2 regions of the Nocardioides sp. Z35_8 genome follow, and region 1 is predicted to be linked to the other one. Evidence: predicted binding sites of a transcription regulator. Region 1 holds the regulator's gene; the other holds the start of a gene.
What was found. Region 1 encodes HrcA, which represses chaperone genes, less so after heat shock. Its sites were predicted from a motif close to TTGGCACTCGNNNNNNNCGAGTGCCAA; they were not measured.

Region 1 (4,887 bases):
CGAGGACTCCTCGGACGACGCGGGCAGGTCGGCCTCGAGCAGCGGCAGCGTGAGGTGCGTGCCGAGGGCGGCCGCGGTCATGGGCAGCGAGATCGTGGTGTGCAGGTCGTTGCCGTGACGGGTGAAGGTCGGGTGCGGCTCGACGTGGATCTCGACGTAGAGGTCGCCCGCGGGGCCACCGCCGGGACCGACCTCGCCCTGACCGGTGAGCTGCACGCGCGTGCCGTGGTCGACCCCGGCCGGGATCTTGACCGTCAGCGTGCGCCGGGAGCGGATCCGGCCGTCGCCGGAGCACTCACGGCACGGGTCGGGGATGATCGAGCCGTAGCCGCGGCAGGCCGCGCAAGGGCGCAGGGTGCGGATCTCGCCGAGGAACGAGCGCTGCACGACCGCGACCTCGCCCTGACCGTGGCAGGTCTCGCAGGTGACCGGCTTGGTGCCGGGCGCGGTGCCCTCGCCGTGGCAGGCCTCGCACCGCAGCGCGGTGTCGACCTTGAGGTCGCGGGTCACGCCGAAGGCGGCCTCGGCGAGCTCGACGTCGAGCCGGATCAGCGCGTCCTGGCCGCGCCGGGCGCGCGAGCGCGGGCCGCGGGTCTGCGCGCCGCCTGCGGCACCGCCGCCGAAGAACGCGTCCATGATGTCGGTGAAGCTGAAGCCCTGCCCGGCGCCGAACCCCTGGCTGAACGCGTCGCCGCCGCGGTCGTACGCGGCACGCTTGCCGGGGTCGCTCAGCACCTCGTAGGCGCGCGAGACGTCCTTGAAGCGCTCCTGCGTGGCCGGGTCGGGGTTGACGTCGGGGTGGAGCTGCCGCGCGAGCTTGCGGTAGGCCTTCTTGATGTCGTCGGCGCTCGCGTCGCGCGAGACGCCGAGGATGTCGTAGGGATCCTGGGTCACTGGTTTCCTTCATCGAGGATCCGCGAGACGTAGCGCGCGACCGCGCGCACGGCTGCCATGGATCCGGGGTAGTCCATGCGGGTGGGGCCGACCACGCCGAGGGAGCCGAGGTGCAGCTCCTGCGGGCCGTAGCCGGTGGCCACGACGCTCGTGGCCGCGAGCTCGGAGTAGGGGCCCTCGTGGCCGATGCGCACCGTCAGCGCGTCGACGCCCGACTCCCCGAGCAGCTTGAGCAGCACGACGTGCTCCTCGAGCGCCTCGAGGAGCGGACGGACGGCGGTGTCGAAGTCGCCGTAGCGGGCGAGGTTGGCGGTGCCGCCCACGGCGACCCGCTCGTCGCTGCGGTGGTCGGACATCGCCTCGGTGAGCACGCCCACGATCGCCCGGGCCGAGTCGGCCTGCTCGGGGCGCAGTCCGTCCGGGAGGTCGGCGAGCGCGGCGGCGGCCGCGGCGATCTGCACGCCGGAGCTGGCCTGGTTGACCGCCACGCGGAGCTCGGCGAGGTCGCTGTCCACCGTGGGCTCGTCGAGCTCGACGAGGCGCTGCTCGACCCGGCCGGTGCTCAGGATGAGGATCACCATCACCCGGGTCGGGGTCAGCGACACCAGCTCGATGTGGCGCACGGTCGAGCGGGAGAGGGTGGGGTACTGGACGATGGCGACCTGCCGGGTCAGCTGGCTGAGCAGCCGCACCGAGCGCTGCACCACGTCGTCGAGGTCGACCGCCCCGTCGAGGAGGGTGGCGATCGCGCGCCGCTCGGCCGCGCTCATCGGCTTGAGCGTGGCGAGCCTGTCGACGAAGAGCCGGTAGCCCTTGTCGGTGGGCACCCGCCCGGCGCTGGTGTGGGGCTGGTGGATGTAGCCCTCCTCCTCCAGCGCGGCCATGTCGTTGCGCACCGTGGCCGGTGAGACGCCCAGTCCGTGGCGCTCGACCAGCGCCTTGGACCCGACCGGCTCCTCGGTGGCGACGTAGTCCTCCACGATCGCGCGGAGCACGTCGAGCTTGCGGTCGTCGACCATCTGCTCTCCTCTCGCATCGGATCCGGTTTCTGGCACTCGTTCGCCCTGAGTGCCAAGACTACTCGCACTCCGTAGGCTCGCGCCCATGCCCGACGACACCCCGCGGTTCACCGAGGTCGCCCCGCGCGTGTGGGTCGCGCACTACGACTGGATGCACGTCAACATCACCCTCGTCGGCGGCTCCGACGGCCTGCTGATGGTCGACACCCACGGATCCGCCGCGCAGGCGCGCGCGGTCGCCGACGACGTACGCCGGCTCGGCGCCGGACCGCTCACCGCGCTGGTCAACACCCACGAGCACTGGGACCACCACTTCGGCAACGCGACCATGGTCGAGCAGTTCGGCGACCTGCCCATCCACGCCACCGACTGGGCGGTCGAGCACATGGAGGAGTCGGCGGCCCGCACCTTCGAGAAGTTCGAGCAGGACGCCGACGACCCGCGACGCGACGAGGTGCTGGCGACCACGCTCCGGCTGCCCACCCGCACCTTCTCCTCCGCCGTCCAGCTCGACCTCGGCGACCGGGCGGTCGAGCTGATCCACCCCGGGCGCGGGCACACCGCCGGCGACCTCGTCGTCCGCGTGCCCGATGCCGACGTGCTGCTGGGCGGCGACCTGGTCGAGGAGTCCGACCCGCCGTTCATCGGCGACGACTCCTGGCCGCTGGAGTGGCCGCTCACGCTCGACCTGGTCCTGGGCCTGATGACCGATGCGACCGTCGTCGTGCCCGGGCACGGCGCGGTGGTGGACAAGGCGTTCGTGCAGGACCAGCGACTCGAGCTCGGCGTGATCGCCGAGACCATCCGCGACCTCGCCGGCCGCGGCGTGCCGCAGTCCGAGGCCCTCGCCGCCGGGGAGTGGCCGAGGGACCCGGAGCGGCTGGTGAGCGCGGTCCGGCTGGGCTACGAGCACCTGCCCCGCAGCCAGAAGCGACTGCCCCTCATCTGAGCCCCCACCCCGCGGGGGCTGGTCTCGGCGGCGCCGGGCCAGTAGGACTGGTGCATGAGCGAGAACAGCGAGTCCCAGACCGACAACACCGAGTCGACCGACACGCCGAAGGCGGGCAGCCGCACCAGCCCGGCCGACTCCGACCACTCCGGCGGCACCGCGTCGCCCGACGAGGCCACCCTCGGCGGCATCTCCGACGACCAGCTCCCCGACGACCTCCAGCCGGGCGAGGACAACCCGCTGGCCGAGCCGCTCGACCCCGACGACGAGGCCACCAAGAGCCGCGACGAGCTCGAGATGGACGCCACCCAGGAGGACCTGGGCAACAGCGACAGCGGGGACGGCGGGGAGACCGGCGACGACGCCAACAGTGGCGACGGCGCCCAGGGCGCCGGCATCGCCGGGGGCTGAGCCCCGTCAGGTGCGGTGTCGCGGGTGGTGGCTGACGACCGCTCGGCGTGCCACCCCCACCTCGGGGCGTCGGGCCCCTACCGTGGTCCGGTGCCTCAGGATCGCTACGGAACCGACGTCCTCTCCGGTGACTGGCGCGCGCCTCGCAACGGTCGCGCCACCGAGGTGCCGACCGCGCTCGGCATGGTCGTCGAGGAGGTCACCACCGACTGGTGCGGCGAGGTCGTCGCCGTCGACCGCGACATCGACACCCTCACGCTGGAGGACCGCCGCGGCAAGCGACGCACCTTCCCGCTCGGCCCCGGCTTCCTGCTCGAGGGCAAGCCGGTGATCCTCACCCGACCCGTCCGCGCCGGCGCGCCCGCCGCCCCCACGCGTACGGCGTCGGGCTCGGTGGCGGTGCCCCACGCACCGGCCCGCGTCGCCCGAGCGAGCCGCATCTTCGTCGAGGGCCGCCACGACGCGGAGCTGGTCGAGAAGGTCTGGGGCGACGACCTGCGCATCGAGGGCGTGGTGGTGGAGTACCTCGGCGGCGTCGACGACCTCGCCGAGCACCTGCGCGACTTCCGGCCCGGCCCGCAGCGCCGCGTCGGCGTACTGGTCGACCACCTCGTGCCCGGCTCGAAGGAGGCGCGGATCGCCGAAGGCATCGCCCGCTCCCCCATCGGCAAGCACGTCCTGGTGGTCGGGCACCCGTTCATCGACATCTGGCAGGCGGTCAAGCCCGACCGGCTCGGGATCCCGGCGTGGCCCAGCGTCCCCCGCGGCATCGACTGGAAGACCGGCACCTGCCAGCAGCTCGGCTGGCCGCACCGCGACCAGGCCGACATCGCCCGCGCCTGGAAGCACATCCTCGGCCGGGTGAGCTCCTACGCCGACCTCGAGCCGGCCCTCCTCGGCCGGGTCGAGGAGCTCATCGACTTCACGACGGCCCCGTAGCTGCGCATCCTGTGCCGATGGTTCATCAAGGTATGCAGGCGAACCCGCACTTCCCGGGGTGAACTCATCGAGGGAAGTGCAGGTTCGGCTACATACCGTGATGAACCGTCAGCGGGAGTGACGGTTCAGTCGACCAGGTCGCGGACGATGGCGTCGGCGAGGAGACGGCCGCGCTGGGTGAGCACGAGGCGCTCGGTGGCCAGCTCGACGAGGCCGTCGGCGACGAGCCGGGCCACCTGCGAGCGGCCGGTCGCCTCGAGCGCGGTGACCGGGAGTCCCTCGACGAGGCGGATCTCGAGCAGGATCCGCTCGACCCGCTGGTCCTGGTAGCCGAGGACCTCGCGAGCGAGGGCGGGCGAGACGCCGCGGGCCAGCCGCGCGGCATAGGCCGCCGGGTGCTTGACGTTCCACCAGCGGACACCGCCGACGTGCGAGTGCGCCCCCGGCCCGACGCCCCACCAGTGCCCGCCGGTCCAGTAGAGGAGGTTGTGGCGGCACCAGTGCTGGGGCGAGGTCGCCCAGTTGGACACCTCGTACCAGCTCATCCCCGCGGACGAGAGCTTCTCGTCGACGAGGTGGTACTTGTCGGCGAGGTCGTCCTCGTCGGGCATCGGCAGCTCGCCGCGGGCGACCTGGCGGCCCATCGCGGTGCCCTCCTCGACGATGAGCGAGTAG
Region 2 (4,887 bases), 760 kb from region 1:
CTACCTCGACGTCTCGCCCGCCAACGCCGCGCCGTTCGCCGACCTCGTGGTGGACCGCCTGCGGCGCTGACGGACGCGCTGGAGCGACCCGGGGTCAGGAAATGGCCCGAACGGGCTATACGAACGGCCTCATCGGGGGGCGCGCCGACCACGCGCCCGCCCCGAGGATGAGCCCATCCTGCGCGCGGTGTCTCAGCCGACGATGCGAGCGGCAGGCCGAGAGCCGTCGCGCCTGCGGGCGTACGGCAGGGTGTGGAGGAACGACGTGGGACTGCCGCGCAACAGCGCACGCGGAGAACGAGGCGCCGCTGCCGTCGAGTTCGCCCTCGTCGTGCCCCTGCTCATCGCGCTCGTGTTCGGGATCGTCGACTTCGGATGGGCGATCAACCGCTACTCCGCGGTGGGCAACGCCGCCCGTGAGGGCGCCCGCGTGGCGAGCCTGGGTGCCACCAGTGCCGAGGTGTCCTCGGCCGTCAACGCCGCGATGAGCGGGATGGGTGGAGGCGGGACCGCCACGGTAGCCGTGACCTGCGCCAAGCCGACCGGCGTGAGCTGCGCGTATGCAAGTGCCGCTCCAGGTGACACCGCCATCGTGACCATCAGCTACCGAGCGGACTGGTTGACCCCGATGGGGTCGGCCTTCGCGAGCAAGATGTCAATGTCCAAGGAGAGCCGGATGAGGATCGAATGACGATGAAACGACGACCCCGCAACGAGCGCGGGGCGACAGCGATCCTCGTGGCCCTTCTTGCCGTGGTCCTGTTCGGCGCCGCCGCGCTGGGCGTCGACTACTCGAGCCTGGTGATGGAGCGGCAGAAGCTGCACGACCACATCGACTCCGCTGCACACTCCGGCGCGTTCGAGCTGCCGAGCAACGGCTTGCAGGCCAAGAGCGCCGCACGGAGCATCGCCCTCGAACAGGACAGTGCCATCAACCCGGCGGTCAACCTGTTCTGCGTCGTCGCGTCGACCGGCAGCTCTCCGTACCTGCCGAGCACTGCGCAGATCCCGAGCACCTGCTATCCCGGACCGAGCCCGTACAACTACGTCAAGTATCCCGCCATGCGGTGCAACGCGGCGATCTGCGCGATCCCGTGCCCCGACACCGGGGTAGGCATCACGTGCAACACGGTGCAGGTGAGCGACAACAAGACCGTCGACTTCAAGTTCGCGCCGGTCATGGGAATCGACTCGGGCCGGACGGGAAGCGTCGCCTCGGCTGCGTGCAAGGGGTCGTGCGGTGCGGAGTCGCCCAACCCGATGGACATCGTGGTGCTGGCCGACCGGACCCTCTCCATGAGTGAGTCCAACCGGCGAGCCATGGTGACCGGCATCGAGGACGCGCTCAAGACGATGAATCCTCAGATGCACTACGTCGCGCTCGGCGCGCTGCACAAGTCGGTGGGGACGGACAACAACTGCTTGACCCAGCCGTGGCCAGCCCCCCGGGCGAAGAAGTCCTCCGAGACGAACAGCCAGTACCAGGCCTTCGTCCAGGGGGAGATCGTCAAGGGCAAGTGGGTGGCGACCCCGTTCAGCAACAACTACCTGACCGCGTCGGCGACGCCCACGCTCAACACCGCCAGCCCGCTCGTGAAGGCTGTGAAGTGCATCAGCAACACCTCTTCGCCGGTCGAGTACCGCACCCATCTCGCCAGTGCGTTGAAGGGTGCAGCGCGGTACCTCCTCGGCAAGGACCCCAACAACCTGGGTTCGCTGCCATCCACCCGCGAGGGGACGGTCAAGAAGGTCATCCTCTTCGAGACCGATGGCAAGCCGCAGGAAGTCCTCAACGCCCACTCGGGCGGGCTGTCGCTCAACACCGCCGGCGACATGGGCGTGGGCGGCGAGTCCGCCAGCCAGTTGCGGCAGGCATGCAAGAACGTCACCGACGTCGCCACTCAGGCGAAGGCGGAGAAGGCACTCATCATCACCGTGGGTTTCGGTGAGGCCAACACGGCGAGCTGTGGGTCGAGCACCGTCACCCCCTACGTCCGCGATGCCCTGGCCGCGGCGGCCTCGCCCCACCCCGCCACTGGCCTGCCCTCGCAGGCCAACAGCGACTGCAGCACCCCCGCCGAGCGCACGACGGAGAACTCGGACGGCGACTTCTACTACTGCGCTGTGTCGGGATCCGAGCTCGGGCCGATCTTCTCGACCGCGATCAGCTCGCTGGCCAACGGCATCAAGCTCATCAGGATGCCGTAGCCGACCCTCACACCTGCCAGCGCCGCCCGGCAACCGCCGGGTGGCGTTTGCACTCTCGGTGGGCGAGTGCTAAACATGAGGTTGGCACTCTCGTCACGAGAGTGACAACGACCTGGGTGACGCTGAGGTCCGCAGAAGCCGGCGTGAATGGATCGCCGGCGGAGCGGATCGTCCGTCGCGGGCAGCCCGCCCGGCGTCGACACACAGACTCATGTCGATAGGAATCGCACGCGATATGGCCAAGCTGATTGCTTTCAACGAGGAGGCCCGCCGCGGCCTCGAGCGAGGAATGAACACCCTCGCCGACGCGGTCAAGGTCACCCTCGGCCCCAAGGGCCGCAACGTCGTCCTGGAGAAGAAGTGGGGCGCCCCCACGATCACCAACGACGGTGTCTCGATCGCCAAGGAGATCGAGCTGGAGGACCCCTACGAGAAGATCGGCGCCGAGCTGGTCAAGGAGGTCGCCAAGAAGACCGACGACGTCGCCGGTGACGGCACGACGACGGCCACCGTTCTGGCCCAGGCCATGGTCCGCGAGGGCCTGCGCAACGTCGCGGCCGGCGCCAACCCGATGGGCCTCAAGCGGGGCATCGAGGCCGCCGTCGCCGCCGTGTCCGAGCAGCTGCTCGCCATGGCCAAGGACGTCGAGACCAAGGAGCAGATCGCCTCGACCGCCTCGATCTCCGCCGCCGACACCACCGTCGGCGAGATCATCGCCGAGGCGATGGACAAGGTCGGCAAGGAAGGCGTCATCACCGTCGAGGAGTCCAACACCTTCGGGCTGGACCTCGAGCTGACCGAGGGCATGCGCTTCGACAAGGGCTACATCTCGGCCTACTTCGCGACCGACCTCGAGCGCATGGAGGCCGTGCTGGAGGACCCCTACATCCTCATCGCCAACTCCAAGGTGTCGACGGTCAAGGACCTGCTGCCGCTGCTCGAGAAGGTCATGCAGTCCGGCAAGCCGCTGCTGATCATCGCCGAGGACGTCGACGGCGAGGCCCTCTCGACCCTGGTGGTCAACAAGATCAAGGGCACCTTCCGCTCCGTGGCCGTCAAGGCCCCGGGCTTCGGTGACCGCCGCAAGGCCATGCTGCAGGACATCGCCATCCTCACCGGTGGCCAGGTCATCTCCGAGGAGGTCGGCCTCAAGCTCGAGTCCGCCGGCCTGGAGCTGCTCGGCCAGGCGCGCAAGGTCGTCATCACCAAGGACGAGACCACCATCGTCGAGGGTGCCGGCGACCAGGGCCAGATTGAGGGCCGGGTCAACCAGATCCGCGCCGAGATCGAGAAGTCCGACTCCGACTACGACCGCGAGAAGCTCCAGGAGCGCCTCGCCAAGCTGGCCGGCGGCGTGGCCGTCATCAAGGTCGGCGCGGCCACCGAGGTCGAGCTCAAGGAGCGCAAGCACCGCATCGAGGACGCCGTTCGCAACGCGAAGGCCGCCGTCGAGGAGGGCATCGTCGCCGGCGGTGGCGTGGCGCTCGTCCAGGCCGCCGACATCGCGTTCGGCAAGCTCGAGCTCACCGGCGACGAGGCGACCGGTGCCGAGATCGTCCGCAAGGCGACCGAGGCCCCGCTCAAGCAGATCGCCGTCAACGCCGGTCTCGAGGGTGGCGTCGTCGCCGAGAAGGTGCGCAACCTCGAGGCGGGTCACGGCCTCAACGCCGCGACTGGTGACTACGTCGACATGATCGCCGAGGGCATCATCGACCCGGCCAAGGTCACCCGCTCGGCGCTGCAGAACGCCGCGTCGATCGCCGCGCTGTTCCTCACCACCGAGGCCGTCGTGGCCGACAAGCCCGAGAAGACGCCGGCCATGCCCGGCGGCGACATGGGCGGCATGGGCGGCATGGACTTCTGATCGACTGATCAGCTCCACCAGCTCCACCAGCCAGAACCAGCAGGGCCCCCGCTCCGGCGGGGGCCCTGCTGCCATCTCCGGTCGTGTCGGCGCAGGTGGCACCCTCTGTGAGCCCCGCCGGGGAACCCGGCCACCCGCCGCCGCGTCGGACCGGAGAACGGGCGGCCCGCGCCGCCCGTACGACGAAAGGGATGCCCGCCATGAGCCGACACACCACCCGACGCCACCCGGCCCACCTGCTCCCCGCAGGGGCCGCGGGCCTCGTCCTCGCCCTCACGCTCGCCGGCTGCGGCGCGGAGGACGACGACGCGCCCACGTCCGAGCCGACCGCGAGCGAGTCCACGAGCCAGACCGAGACCCCGACCGAGACCTCGACGGAGCCGCTGGTCGTCACCGCCGACGGCTCGAGCGCCGGCAAGTGCGCCATGCCCTCCGCGGAGGTCCTCGCGACGTTCGACACGGCGTTCGAGGGCACCGTCACCTCCCTGGCCGACGGGACGGCGACGCTCGAGGTGGAGCAGTGGTACGCCGGCGCCGAGACGCCCACCGTCGTCGTCGAGGCACCCAGCAAGGCGCTGGGGGACCTGCTGATGGCCGTCGACTTCCAGGAGGGGCGCACCTACCTCGTCAGCGCCGACGGCGACCGGGTCACGCTCTGCGGCTTCACCGCGGAGACCTCCCCGGAGCTCGAGGCGCTCTACGACCAGGCCTTCGACGCCGCTCAGTGAGGGGCCCTGGGAAGGGCACCGGCCCCGAGTGAATCGCCGAGTCGGCGCATCCTGACACCCATTGCGTGCAGGATGCGCCGACTCGGC

Region 2: a site for HrcA is predicted at 2,255-2,281, ahead of groL (chaperonin GroEL). Genes of this name have one in related genera too.

What each region holds. Positions count from the first base shown of each region.
Region 1 is NZ_JCAQIE010000001.1:2,380,507-2,385,393, reverse strand. It holds gene dnaJ (molecular chaperone DnaJ) at 1-894, opposite strand, end outside; gene hrcA (heat-inducible transcriptional repressor HrcA) at 891-1,913, opposite strand; gene AC54T2_RS11510 (MBL fold metallo-hydrolase) at 1,999-2,862, shown strand; gene AC54T2_RS11505 (hypothetical protein) at 2,917-3,273, shown strand; gene AC54T2_RS11500 (DUF3097 family protein) at 3,364-4,212, shown strand; gene hemW (radical SAM family heme chaperone HemW) at 4,338-4,887, opposite strand, start outside.
Region 2 is NZ_JCAQIE010000001.1:1,619,387-1,624,273, forward strand. It holds gene AC54T2_RS07795 (ATP-grasp domain-containing protein) at 1-70, shown strand, start outside; gene AC54T2_RS07800 (TadE/TadG family type IV pilus assembly protein) at 266-691, shown strand; gene AC54T2_RS07805 (TadE/TadG family type IV pilus assembly protein) at 694-2,208, shown strand; gene groL (chaperonin GroEL) at 2,444-4,072, shown strand; gene AC54T2_RS07815 (hypothetical protein) at 4,273-4,800, shown strand.